Linked DNA regions of Candidatus Microthrix parvicella Bio17-1. The main gene of each other region encodes a partner of the protein of the gene in region 2 in a complex. Links are inferred from orthologs where the notes say so. Each region holds a gene or a part of one and is shown on either strand. Other genes may lie near its edges.

Evidence for each region.
Region 1: MPARV_RS0102885 (region 2) and MPARV_RS0110305 share a complex: the UniProt entries of both Escherichia coli proteins name them as parts of the 2-oxoglutarate dehydrogenase (OGDH) complex. The link is inferred for Candidatus Microthrix parvicella Bio17-1 from one-to-one orthologs.

What each region holds. Positions count from the first base shown.
Region 1 is NZ_AMPG01000002.1:441,417-447,093, reverse strand. Bases 692-4,966 are described here. They hold MPARV_RS0110305 (multifunctional oxoglutarate decarboxylase/oxoglutarate dehydrogenase thiamine pyrophosphate-binding subunit/dihydrolipoyllysine-residue succinyltransferase subunit), read right to left. Parts: upstream 4,600-4,966; coding sequence 892-4,599; downstream 692-891. Other genes in these bases: MPARV_RS0110300 (exodeoxyribonuclease III), read left to right, coding at 4,736-4,966; MPARV_RS0110310 (MFS transporter), read right to left, coding at 692-845. Also shown: more of MPARV_RS0110310, read right to left, coding at 1-691; more of MPARV_RS0110300, read left to right, coding at 4,967-5,545; MPARV_RS22675 (PaaI family thioesterase), read left to right, coding at 5,538-5,677. UniProt on the Escherichia coli protein: E1 component of the 2-oxoglutarate dehydrogenase (OGDH) complex which catalyzes the decarboxylation of 2-oxoglutarate, the first step in the conversion of 2-oxoglutarate to succinyl-CoA and CO(2).
Region 2 is NZ_AMPG01000001.1:587,241-592,961, forward strand. Bases 1,369-4,209 are described here. They hold MPARV_RS0102885 (dihydrolipoamide acetyltransferase family protein), read right to left. Parts: upstream 3,622-4,209; coding sequence 2,116-3,621; downstream 1,369-2,115. Other genes in these bases: lpdA (dihydrolipoyl dehydrogenase), read right to left, coding at 3,678-4,209. In the rest of the region: MPARV_RS0102875 (acyl-CoA dehydrogenase family protein), read right to left, coding at 1-283; lipA (lipoyl synthase), read right to left, coding at 315-1,268; more of lpdA, read right to left, coding at 4,210-5,105; MPARV_RS0102900 (acyltransferase family protein), read left to right, coding at 5,364-5,721. UniProt on the Escherichia coli protein: E2 component of the 2-oxoglutarate dehydrogenase (OGDH) complex which catalyzes the second step in the conversion of 2-oxoglutarate to succinyl-CoA and CO(2).

The DNA of each region.
Region 1 (5,677 bases), on a different replicon or contig from region 2:
GTGATCACGGCGCTGCCCACTGCGAAACGCAGGTCGCCAAACAGCTCGAGCGGCAGCATCGGGTGGGCGGCGCTGCGCTGACGTGCGACGAAGCCGAACAGCGTCAGGGCAGCCGTCCCGAAACCGATGAGCACGCCTGGGTTGGTCCAACCCAGGTTGGGGCCCTCGATAATGGCAAACACCAACGCGGTGATGCCGATGAGCGACAGCACGGTTCCCGCCGGGTCGAGTGGCGTGTTGTGGGGATCTCGTGAGTGGGGAGCCAACATGGCGATGGCGATCATCAGGAGGATCACAATGGGGATGTTCACCAGCAGCGCCGAGCCCCACCAGAAGGCCTCAAGCAGGGTGCCGGACACGATCGGCCCGATTGCGGCACCGGCGCCCGCGAAACCGGCCCAGACGGCGATCGCCCGTCGGCGTTCGTCGGGTGGAAACACCGTGGTCACCAGCGACAGCGTGGCGGGCATGACGAAGGCTGCTCCTGCACCCATCACCACGCGACCGGCGATCACCTGGACGGCGCTCGCCGCCAGACCTCCGACGGCCGCGCCGGTGGCGAAGATCGACAATCCGACGAGCAGTGCGTTGCGACGCCCGAAACGGTCACCGAGCGCCCCGGCCATCAACAACAGCCCGGCGAAAACCAGGGCGTAGGAGTCGATGATCCACTGCAGCGCAGAGTTGGAGGCCTCCAGCGATTCCTGAATGGTGGGAAGGGCCACATTCAACCCCGAGACCGACATGACCACCAACGTCAAGGACGCGGCCATCACACCCAGGATCATCCAGCGTCGCTCATGGATGTGAGGATCCTCGTAGAGCGGGGTGTGGGGCGCCGTCACGTGACGGCGCCGCAGCGGGTAATCGGGCCCAAGCGGGTGAACGCGCTCAGGCGAATTCCCGCCGGTCCTTCTCTGGCAGGGGACCGAAGGATTTGGTGAGAATCTCGTCCTGCTCCTGGCGGTGGATCAGCGACGACCCGGTGGCAGGGCTGCCCGAGGCCACCCGACTGACCCGACGGATCTGCATACCGCGGCCTTCGAACGCCTCGTACAAGCGACCCTTGATGCCGTTCCACGGTCCCATGTTTTCGGGCTCCTCCTGCAACCACACGATCTCGTTGCAGTTGGGGTATCGATCAAGTTCGGCCTCGATGGCAGCGAACGGCCATGGGAACAGTTGCTCCACGCGGGCGACTGCCATGGGTACGTTCAGTTGGTTGCGTCGCTCGATTGCTTCGTGGGCCACCTTGCCCGAGGCCAACACCACCCGGGTGACCGTCTCGGGGTCGAGGCCGGAGTCATCGGGCAGCAGCTCGCAGAAGTGGCCGTCCGTGAACTGGGAAATCGGTGATCGGTAACTCTTTGCCCGCAGGCCCGACTTGGGCGTGAAGATGATCAGCGGCTTGTTGCCGTCTCGGTGGATCTGGCGGCGCAGCAGGTGAAAGTACTGGGCGGCGGAGGTGACGTTGCACAACTGGATGTTGTCCTCGGCCGCCAGGATCAGGAATCGCTCGATGCGGGCCGATGAGTGCTCGGGTCCCTGACCCTCGTAGCCGTGGGGCAACAACATCACCAGGTCGGAGGTTTGCTTCCACTTGTCCTCGGCGGCCACCAGGTACTGATCGACGATGATCGAGGCGCCGTTGACGAAGTCGCCGAACTGGGCCTCCCACATCACCAGCGCGTCGGGGTTCTCCACCGAATAGCCATACTCGAAGCCGAGTGCCGCGTACTCCGAGAGCAGCGAGTCGTAGATCCAGAGCTCGGAGCCGTCGGTGGTCAGGGCGCTGAGGGGCAGGTAGTCGTCACCGGTGTGAAAGTCCACCAGGGCCGCGTGGCGCTGAGAGAAGGTACCTCGGCGGCTGTCCTGACCTGCGAGGCGCACCGGGGTGCCCTCGGCCAGCAGCGAGCCGAACGCCAAGGCCTCGCCGAGCGACCAATCGACCTCACCCGCCTCAAACATTTTGCGGCGGGTGTCGAACTGCTTGGCCAGCTTGGGGTGGATGGTGAAGTCGGCCGGTACCGTATTGAGCGCCTCGAAGATGCGGTCGAGCTCGGTGCGGTCAACGCCGGTGGCGACCGGACCGATGACTCCCTCCGGGTTCGGGGGAGCCGGCACCGTGCGTGGTTCCGAAGGTTTGGCCTCCCGGGTGGATTCCAGTGCGTTGGTCAGTTCGGCGTGGTAGGCGTCTGCCGCCTTCTCGGCCTGCTCCAGGCTGATGTGGCCCCGCCCGACCAGCGATTCGGTGTACAGCTCGCGCACCGGCGCCATGTTGTCGATCCGTTGATACATCAGCGGTTGGGTGTAGCTGGGGTCGTCACCCTCGTTGTGGCCGTGCTTGCGGTAGCAGACCATGTCGATCACAACGTCTTTGCCGAACTCGCGCCGGTACTCGTACGCCAGCCGTGCCACGCGCACACACGCCTCGGGGTCGTTGCCGTTGACGTGAAAGATCGGCGCCTGCACCATTTTGGCCACATCGGTGGGGTATTCGGAGCTGCGGGCCGACTCGGGCGGGGTGGTGAAACCCAACTGGTTGTTGATCACCAGGTGGATGGTGCCGCCCGCCTTGTAACCCTTGATGCTGGAGAGGTTGAGCGTCTCGGCCACCACGCCTTGGCCGGCGAATGCCGCGTCGCCATGCACCAGGATGGGCAGCACCGGATACTTGTTCTCGACGTTCTTCGGGATCTGGTCCATTTTGGCCCGGGCGATGCCGAGAACGATCGGGTCCACCGTCTCCAGGTGTGACGGGTTGGCCGCCAGTTCCAGATCGATCACGTTGCCGGCGACCGACTTGAACTGGCCGCGCTGGCCGAGGTGGTACTTCACGTCGCCGGAGCCCTGCACCGCGTCCTCGTCGATGATCTGCTCGAACTCGCCGAACAGGTCCTGGTAGCGCTTGCCGACGATGTTCACCAGCACGTTGAGACGTCCGCGGTGGGCCATGCCCAACACCGCCGAGTCCATGTGATTGGCAGCGGCCAGCGTGAGCACCTCGTCGAGGATCGGAATGGCCGACTCGGCCCCTTCCAGACCAAAACGCTTCTGGCCAAGAAACTTCGTGCCGAGGAACTGTTCGAGCGCATCGGCCTTGTTGAGCAGGTCGAGGATGTGGATCTGCTCGTCGCCGGTCAGGGTGAAGGTTTTTCCGCTCTCCATCTTCTCCTGGATCCAGCGCTTCTCGTCCACCTCCTGCATGTGCATGAACTCGACGCCGATGGTTCGGCAGTAAGCGTTGCGCAGCACCCGGAGGATCTCGCTGAGGGGCAGGCGATCCTGGCCGCCGACGCTGGCGTAGATGCTCCCCGGACCGGTCTGAAACTCGCGGTCGAGGTCCCAGATGGTGAGGCCGTAGGTGACCGGGTCAAGTTCCTCGTGAATCTCGGGGATCTTGGCCGCCAGCGGATCGAGTTCGGCGATGAGGTGGCCGCGGCTGCGGTACATGTTGACCAGCATGGCGATGCTCATCTGCTTCTGGATGAGCCCGCCCAGGTGATCGGCGGGGTTGGAGTCCTGACGCCACTCCACCGCAACGTACGGCACGCCGATGTCGGCGAATATGCGACGGTAAAAATCCTCATCGCCCAGAAGGAGTCGCTCGACGGTTCTGAGGAACGAGCCGGATTCGGCTCCCTGGATCACCCGGTGGTCGTAGGTGGAGGTGAGGGTCAGCACCTTGGAGATGCCCAGGTTGGCGATCGTTTCGGGGTCTGCGCCTTGATAGGCGGTGGGGTAGGCAAGCTTGCCCACCCCGACGATCACCGACTGTCCAGACATCAACCTGGGCACCGACAGCACCGTACCGATCGTGCCCGGGTTGGTCAGGCTGACCAACGCACCCTGGAAATCATCGACGGTCAGCTTGTTGGCCATCGTGCGGTCGACCACGTCGCCATAGGCGTCGACGAATTCGCGGAAGTTCATCGATTGGGCGCCCTTGATCACCGGCACCATCAGCAGGCGCTCGCCACGACGTTCCACATCGATGGCCAGCCCCATGCCGATCTCGCTGTGGCGGGTCACCTGCGGCTTCCCATCGTCGTCCCGGCTGAAGGTCACCGCCATGTCCGGGTGATGGTCGGCGATGGCCCGCACGATGGCGTACCCGATGATGTGCGTGAAGCTGACCTTGCCACCGCGGGTGCGGCCCAGGTGCCCGTTGATGACCCCGCGGTTGACCTCGAGCAGCTTTGCCGGAACATCGCGAACCGAGGTGGCGGTCGGAACCCCGAGTGAGGCCTCCATGTTTTCGGCGATCGCAGCGCCGATGCCCCGGATGGGCTTGGTCTCACCGGTGGCTGCCGGCGGCTTTGGGGGCGCTGCCTGCTTGGGCGGAGCCTGCTTTGGGGGCGCTGCCTGCTTGGGCGGAGCCTGCTTTGGGGCCACCTGCTGTTCGGGAGCCCCATCAGCGACCGGTGCGTTCTGCTGTGAAGGCTGGGCGGAACGACCGGCGCCGTTCGCGGAGCCATCGCCGCCGAAGTACTCGCGCCACTCCTCGGACACCGATGCAGGGTCTTGGTTGTATGCGTCGCGGTACTCGTCCACCAACCAGCTGTTGGGGCCCAGCAGTTCATCAGGTGAGGTGCTCATCAAGGCCGAGCCTACAAACCCGCACCACGCAAGCGGCACCTCCCGATTCCAGTCGGCATCGGCGCCGCTACGGTGGGGCGCCCCGCGTCATCCGATCGGTCTCGTTCGGTCGCCGATTCGCCCCAAGGAGCCTGCAGTGCTGGTCGCCACCTGGAACGTCAACTCGCTCAACGCCCGCATGCAGCGTGTGGAGGAATGGGTTGAGATGGTGCAGCCCGACGTGCTGATGATGCAGGAGACCAAGCTGGCCGATGACAAGTTCCCTCACTTGAGCTTTCAATCGATGGGATATGAGACAGCCCACTTCGGTGAGGGTCGCTGGAATGGCGTGGCCATCATCTCCAAGGTTGGTCTGAGCGACGTCCACAGCGGGTTTCGCGGTGACGATCCGGCGGGCTGGGACCACCCGGCGGAGGCACGGCTGTTGTGGGCAACCTGTGGACCTGTTCGCTGCGCATGCGTCTACGTGCCAAACGGCCGCGAGGTGTCCAACGACCATTACCGATTCAAGCTGGCGTGGCTTGAACGGTTGCGGAGTGATCTTGTGGACGAAGTGGCCGCGGCAGAACACTTCGTCATCGGTGGTGATTGGAACATCGCGCCCACCGATGCCGACGTGTGGGACGTCGGCGTGTTCGACGACAACTCCACCCACGTGTCAGTCCCCGAACGGGACGCGCTGTTGGCGATCACCGACGTCGGCCTGCGTGACACCTTCCGGGAGCGGTACCCCGCCGACGGTGACCTGTACAGCTGGTGGGACTATCGGGGCGGCAACTTTCACAAGCGAAAGGGCATGCGTATCGACTTTCTGCTGTCCAACCCCACGTTGGCCGATGCAGTGGTGAGCGACCTGGTGGACCGCAACGCTCGAAAGGGCACCAAGCCATCCGACCACGCGCCGGTGCTGGCCCTGTACAACCTCGATGGGGGACATCATGAGTAGTGCAGCAACGGGCGACAGTGCGACCGAGGCCGAGGTGGCGAGTACGGCCACCTTCCCGAACTCAAGCACGATCAGTCGCATCGAGCGGCTGGATCAGATCGAGATCACGCCGCAGCGGGTGGCGCTCCGGCG
Region 2 (5,721 bases):
TCATCGACGGGTCGCGCGCTGCACCCTCGGCCGGCACCGCCGGCTTTGCGGACTCGCCGTTCGGGTCTTCGCCAACCTGCGCAGCCCGCTCGCGCTCGATCGCCCGATCGAATCCGTCCCGAGCCATCTGATCCATGCCGAAGGTGGCGAACAGCCCCCGCAGCAGGTCATAGGGCGGGAGGTCGCCAAACTCCAACTCGTCCCGGCGAGGCTCGATCTCGGCTTCGACGTACTGACGCACCGCGGCCCTGATCATCTGGTGCTCGTCATTCCACTGATACATCTCGTTCGCTCCTCGGGGGGTCCGACCCTGGCTACGGGGTAACGCTGACGGCTTTGACCTGGCGACCCGCGACGGAAGCGGCGTCCGCAGCCTGCGCGGCATGGTGGGAGCTCCGGGTGAAGGGCGACGACTCGGCGTGAGCGATGCCCGCCTGCGTCGCCATGAGTGCGAATCGGTCGAAGTCGCTCGGAGCCCACCAGTGAGCCACCGGAAGGTGAGCCGCCGTGGGCCGCAGGTACTGACCCATGGTGACGATACTGACACCCACCCCCGCCAGGTCGGTCAGCGTCGAGCCGATCTCAGCCTCGGTCTCGCCAAGGCCAAGCACCATGCCCGACTTCGTCACCAGACCCGCATCGGCGGCACGAGCGAGCACTGCGAGGCTGCGGGTGTAGTCGGCGGAGGGCCGTGCCGCCCGCTGAAGACGGGCCACCGTCTCAATATTGTGGTTCAGCACATCGGGCCGTGCCTCGAAGATGCGGTCGAGCGCGTCGGCGTCGCCCTTACAGTCCGGGATCAGCACCTCGACCCGACAGTGCGGCCTCGCCGCCCGAATCGCCTCGATGGTGGCCGCGAACGCTGCTGCGCCGCCGTCGTCGAGATCGTCTCGCGCCACGGCGGTCACGACTGCGAAGTCGAGCCCCATCGACACGACCGCCTGGGCCACCCGACTTGGTTCGTCGGCATCGAGTGGGGCGGGTCGTCGTGTGTCCACCAGGCAGAACCCGCAGGCCCTGGTGCACCGCTCACCGTTGATCATGAACGTGGCCGTCCCGTCGGCCCAACACTCAGACAGGTTGGGGCAGCCCGCCTCCTCGCACACCGTCACCAGGTCGAGCGACCCGATCTGACGTTTGAGCGCCGTGACCTCCGCGCCGTGTTCGACCCGCGCCCGCATCCATTCAGGCTTGCGTTGCCGATACGGCACCGCTTCGGAAACGCCGGCATCGGCCAGGCGCTTGGACCGCCGGGGTGAGAGGGTCACCGGCGACGGGATCACAGGAGGCAGGGTCGTTGGGGGCAGGGTCGTTGGGGGCAGGGTCGTTGAGGGTGGATCGATGGGCGACGGATCGGCCGTACCTCCATCCGGAGCCGGGCGGCTGAACGGGGCCAGGTCGGTGACGTGGTGACGCCACACCACGTCGGATCGGTCGATCGGCCCGCCACCCCAACGCTGGGCGGCCCGTGCGATGAACGCGTCGGTGGCCTCTTCCAATCCAACGTCGATGCCCTCTGCCGCCAGCGAGGTCACGCCATACTCGGTGATGCCACAGGGCACGATGTGTTCGAAGAACCCAAGGTCGGGGCACACGTTGAGGGCCACGCCGTGCAGCGTGCGGTTGTGCGCCATGCGCACCCCGATGGCGGCGATCTTGCGAGGCCGTTGCCCCGGCCGGGCGATCCAGACACCCGGATAGTCATCCAATCGGGTGGCGCCGGGCAGCCCGAGGTCAGAGAGTGTGTCGATGACCACCTGCTCGACGGTCCGCACGTAGGCCGGCGTGTCCGGCTTGTCACCGGCGCCCCTCCCGGGCAGGGTGAGTACCGGATAGGCCGTGAGCTGACCCGGACCGTGGAACGTGACGTCCCCGCCCCGGTCGGCACGCACCAGTTCGGCGCCGACCGTCGCCGGGTCCACAAGCACGTTGGCAGGGTCGGTGCGAACACCCATGGTGTAGGTCGGCTCGTGCTCCTGACACAGCAGCCAATCGTCGGTGCCACGCAGAGCGAGCGCGTGTTGCAGCGCGTAGGCGTCGCGGTACTTGGTGCGACCCAACCAGCGGACGTGTAACGGGCGGGAACTCATCGCCCGCAACGGCCCGGGAGCGAACTCACAGCTCGGCGGTCCAATCACGTGTCTGGAGGATCTCCTTCATCCGGGCCAGGAACGCTGCCGCATAGGCGCCGTCAAAGGCCCGGTGATCCCATGACATGGTGAGGTTGCCCACCGAATGGATGGCGATGGACTCGTGACCGCGCTGGTCGGTGACCGCCACCGGACGTCGGGTGATGCCGTCGGTCGACAAGATGGCCACCTGGGGCTGATTGATGATCGGCGCCACAAACAGCGATCCAAAGCTGCCGGAGTTGGACAGCGTGAACGTGCCACCAACCAGGTCGTCGGGGCTCAACTGCTTGCTACGCGCCCGGTTGGCCAGGTCGGCGATATCGCGGGCGATCGCACGCAGCCGCTTGTCGGAGGCCTGTCGCACCACCGGGGCCAGCAGGCCCTCGAAGTTGAGATCGACCGCCACCGACAGGTTGACATCACGGTGAACCATCAGGCCGTCGTCGTCGACCGAGGCGTTCATGAACGGGAACTCCTCGATGGCGTCCACAGCGGCCCGGGCGACGAAGGGCAGGTAGGTCAGTGTGACGCCCTCCGACGCCTTGAAGTCGGCACCAAACATGGCCCGGGCGGTTTCGACGCCCTCGTAATCAACCTCGACCGCCGAGATGACGTGTGGCGATGTGTGCTTGGAGCCCACCATGTGTTCGCCGGTGCGGCGACGGATGTTGGAGAAGGGCACCTTGGTGTCCCCCTCGGCCGGCGACATCGGCTGAGGCGTCGGCACCGACGACTGCGGAGTGCTTTGCGGCGCCGGACTTGGGGCTGCGGGCGCCACCGACGGTTGAACGACCGGAGCGGCCTGCGGAGCGGGAGCGGCCTGAGGAGCGGGAGCGGCCTGCGGGGCGCCTTGTCCCCCACGAGCCTCAACGTGGTTCACGGCATCCTCGCGGGTGATTCGTCCGCCCGGGCCGGTGCCCTTCACGTCGGCCGCATCGACGTCGGCATCGCTGAGCAGGCGCCGCACCAGCGGCGACAACAGCGCGCCGCCGGCCGACGCAGCACCGGGGTCGTCACTCTGGCGGTCAGTCTCCTCGCCGGACGCCGGCCGAGGTTGGGTGTCCGTCTGCCGCTCTGGCGGTGCCTGAGCTTCGGGTGCCGAAGACGGTTGTTCTGCAGCGGTCTCCGCAGGGGCCTGCGCTTCCTCCGCTTCGGCAGGCTGCGGCGGGATCGCCTCGTCTGCAACATCGGCGGTCTCCGACGCTTCCCCGTCATCAGCCTGGTCGGTTTCGGCACTGTCGCCTTCCGGTACGGCGCCCTCCCCGACGACGGCGATCACCGTGCCCACATCCACGGTGTCGCCCTCTTCGGCGCGCAGTTCCTGGAGGGTGCCGGCTACTGGGGATGGCACTTCGGTATCGACCTTGTCGGTGGACACCTCAAGCAGAATCTCGTCCTCCGCCACCTCGTCGCCCGGCTGCTTGAACCAGCGGGTGATGGTTCCCTCGGTGACGGACTCGCCCAGTTGGGGCATGGTGACGTCGGACATGTTGAGTGCTCCTGTGATGTGCGATTTGTTGTGTGAATTGAGGGCGCGGGTCGAAACTATCCGTGGAGGCTTCTGCCGGTGAGGGCCAACACCGATTCGCCAAAGAGTTCGGACAGGCTGGGGTGCGGCTGGATGAAGTGAGCGATCTCATCCACCGTGGCCTCCCAATTGACGGCCAGGTAGCCCTGACCGAGTTGCTCGGTGACCCAGGGACCCACCATGTGCACGCCCAGCACCCTGCCACCGGTGCCATCGCCCTGATTCTCGGCGATGATCTTCACCAACCCGTCGGTCGCCCCGATGATTTGGGCACGACTGTTGCCCATGTAGCGATGCGTGGACACCACCACATCAAAACCGGCCTCCTTGGCCGCTGCCTCGGAGTATCCGGCGAAGGCCACTTCCGGTTGGCAGTAGATGGCCCAGGGCACGTTGTGGTAGTCGACCGGCACGGGGTGCTCACCCAAAATGTCACCGATCACGCAGATACCTTCGGCGAAGCCCACATGAGCCAGCTGTGGGGTGGCGATGCAGTCACCGACGGCCCACACGCCGTCCACGGTCGTTCGACAGGTGTCGTTCACCGTGACGAACCCCCGATCGTCGAGTTCGACGCCGGTGCCCTCGGCCAGCAACGTATCGGTGTAGGGCCGCCGACCCACCGAGACGACCACCATGTCGCACTCGATGCTCTCGCCATCGCCGAAGTTGACCGTGGTACCGCCCGACCCGTCGGGGCTGTGCCCGCTGACCTTCACCCCTGCCCGAACAGTGATCTTCTTCTTCTTGAACGACCGCAGAACCTGCTTGGCAACATCCTCGTCCAGGCCGGGAAGGATCTTGGGCATCGCCTCGAGGATGGTGACCTCGGCACCCATGTCGGCCATCGTGGACGCAAACTCGCAGCCGATGGCGCCGCCGCCAATCACAACCGCACGGCGTGGCAGATCGGCAAGCTCGAGAAATTCGTCTGAGGTGCACACCACCGTCCCGTCCGGCTCGAACCCCGGAATGGTTCGCGGCACCGAGCCGGTGGCCAGGATGACCGTGTCGCCTCGCAATGTGCGAGTGCCTCCGTCGGCCAACTTCACGCTGACGCTGCGGTCGGCCTCAAGGCGGCCCGTACCGGACACGGTCTCGATCTTGCGCTTCTTGATCAGGCCGGACAGACCCTTGTGCAACTGGTCGATGACGGTCTGCTTGCGCGTCTGGGTCACCGACCAGTCCACTGTGGCCTCACCGGTGGTGATGCCGAAACGATCGGCACCAAGCACCGTTTGACGCACGTGCGCGGTCTCGAGCAGTTCCTTGGCCGGGATACACCCCCGATGCAGACAGGTGCCGCCCACCTTGTCCTTCTCCACCATGACGATCCGTAGGCCCGCGCTTGCTCCGTACAAAGCGGCGCCATATCCGCCAGGCCCACCCCCGATGATCACCACATCGAAGTTGTCACTGGATTCCTGCTGCGACGCGTCGCTCACGCACCCATCTCCTCGTCACGGGCCGTTTGGCCGACCCAAGGTCGAGACTACCCCGATGGCGTCCGCCAACCGGCCGGCCCTACGTGGTCTGCGGTGCCTGACCGTTCAGCCCTGACCGGCGACCATGACCACCTGGGTGACGAAGGCCGCCACGATCAACACACCACAGAGGACGGCTGCGATGATGAGGCGCTTGGTACTCACAGGTTGAACGCTAGCGCCGCTGCCCGGATCCCTCCAGGCTGGTAGAGTCTGGGAGTGGTTCAAGTAGCTCGGTGGGGCACCCGGTCGGACCCCGAGCCGGTGGGCCGCTCTGCAGAATCAGCCGCTCGCCGGCTGACCTACATGTCATCACTCGATGGTCTGAGGGCGTTGGCGGTGATCGGCGTGATCATCTATCACGCCGAACCCAGCCTCCTGCCCGGCGGGTTCCTGGGCGTCGACGTGTTCTTTGTCATCAGCGGTTACCTGATCACCGCCCTGCTCCTACGTGAACATGCTTCGACGCACCACATCGACATGCGGAGGTTCTGGCGGCGACGAGCCCGCCGACTTGGGCCCGCGCTGCTGGTGATGTTGTCGGTGGTTGTGGTCGTGGGCCGTCTGTGGTTGCCCA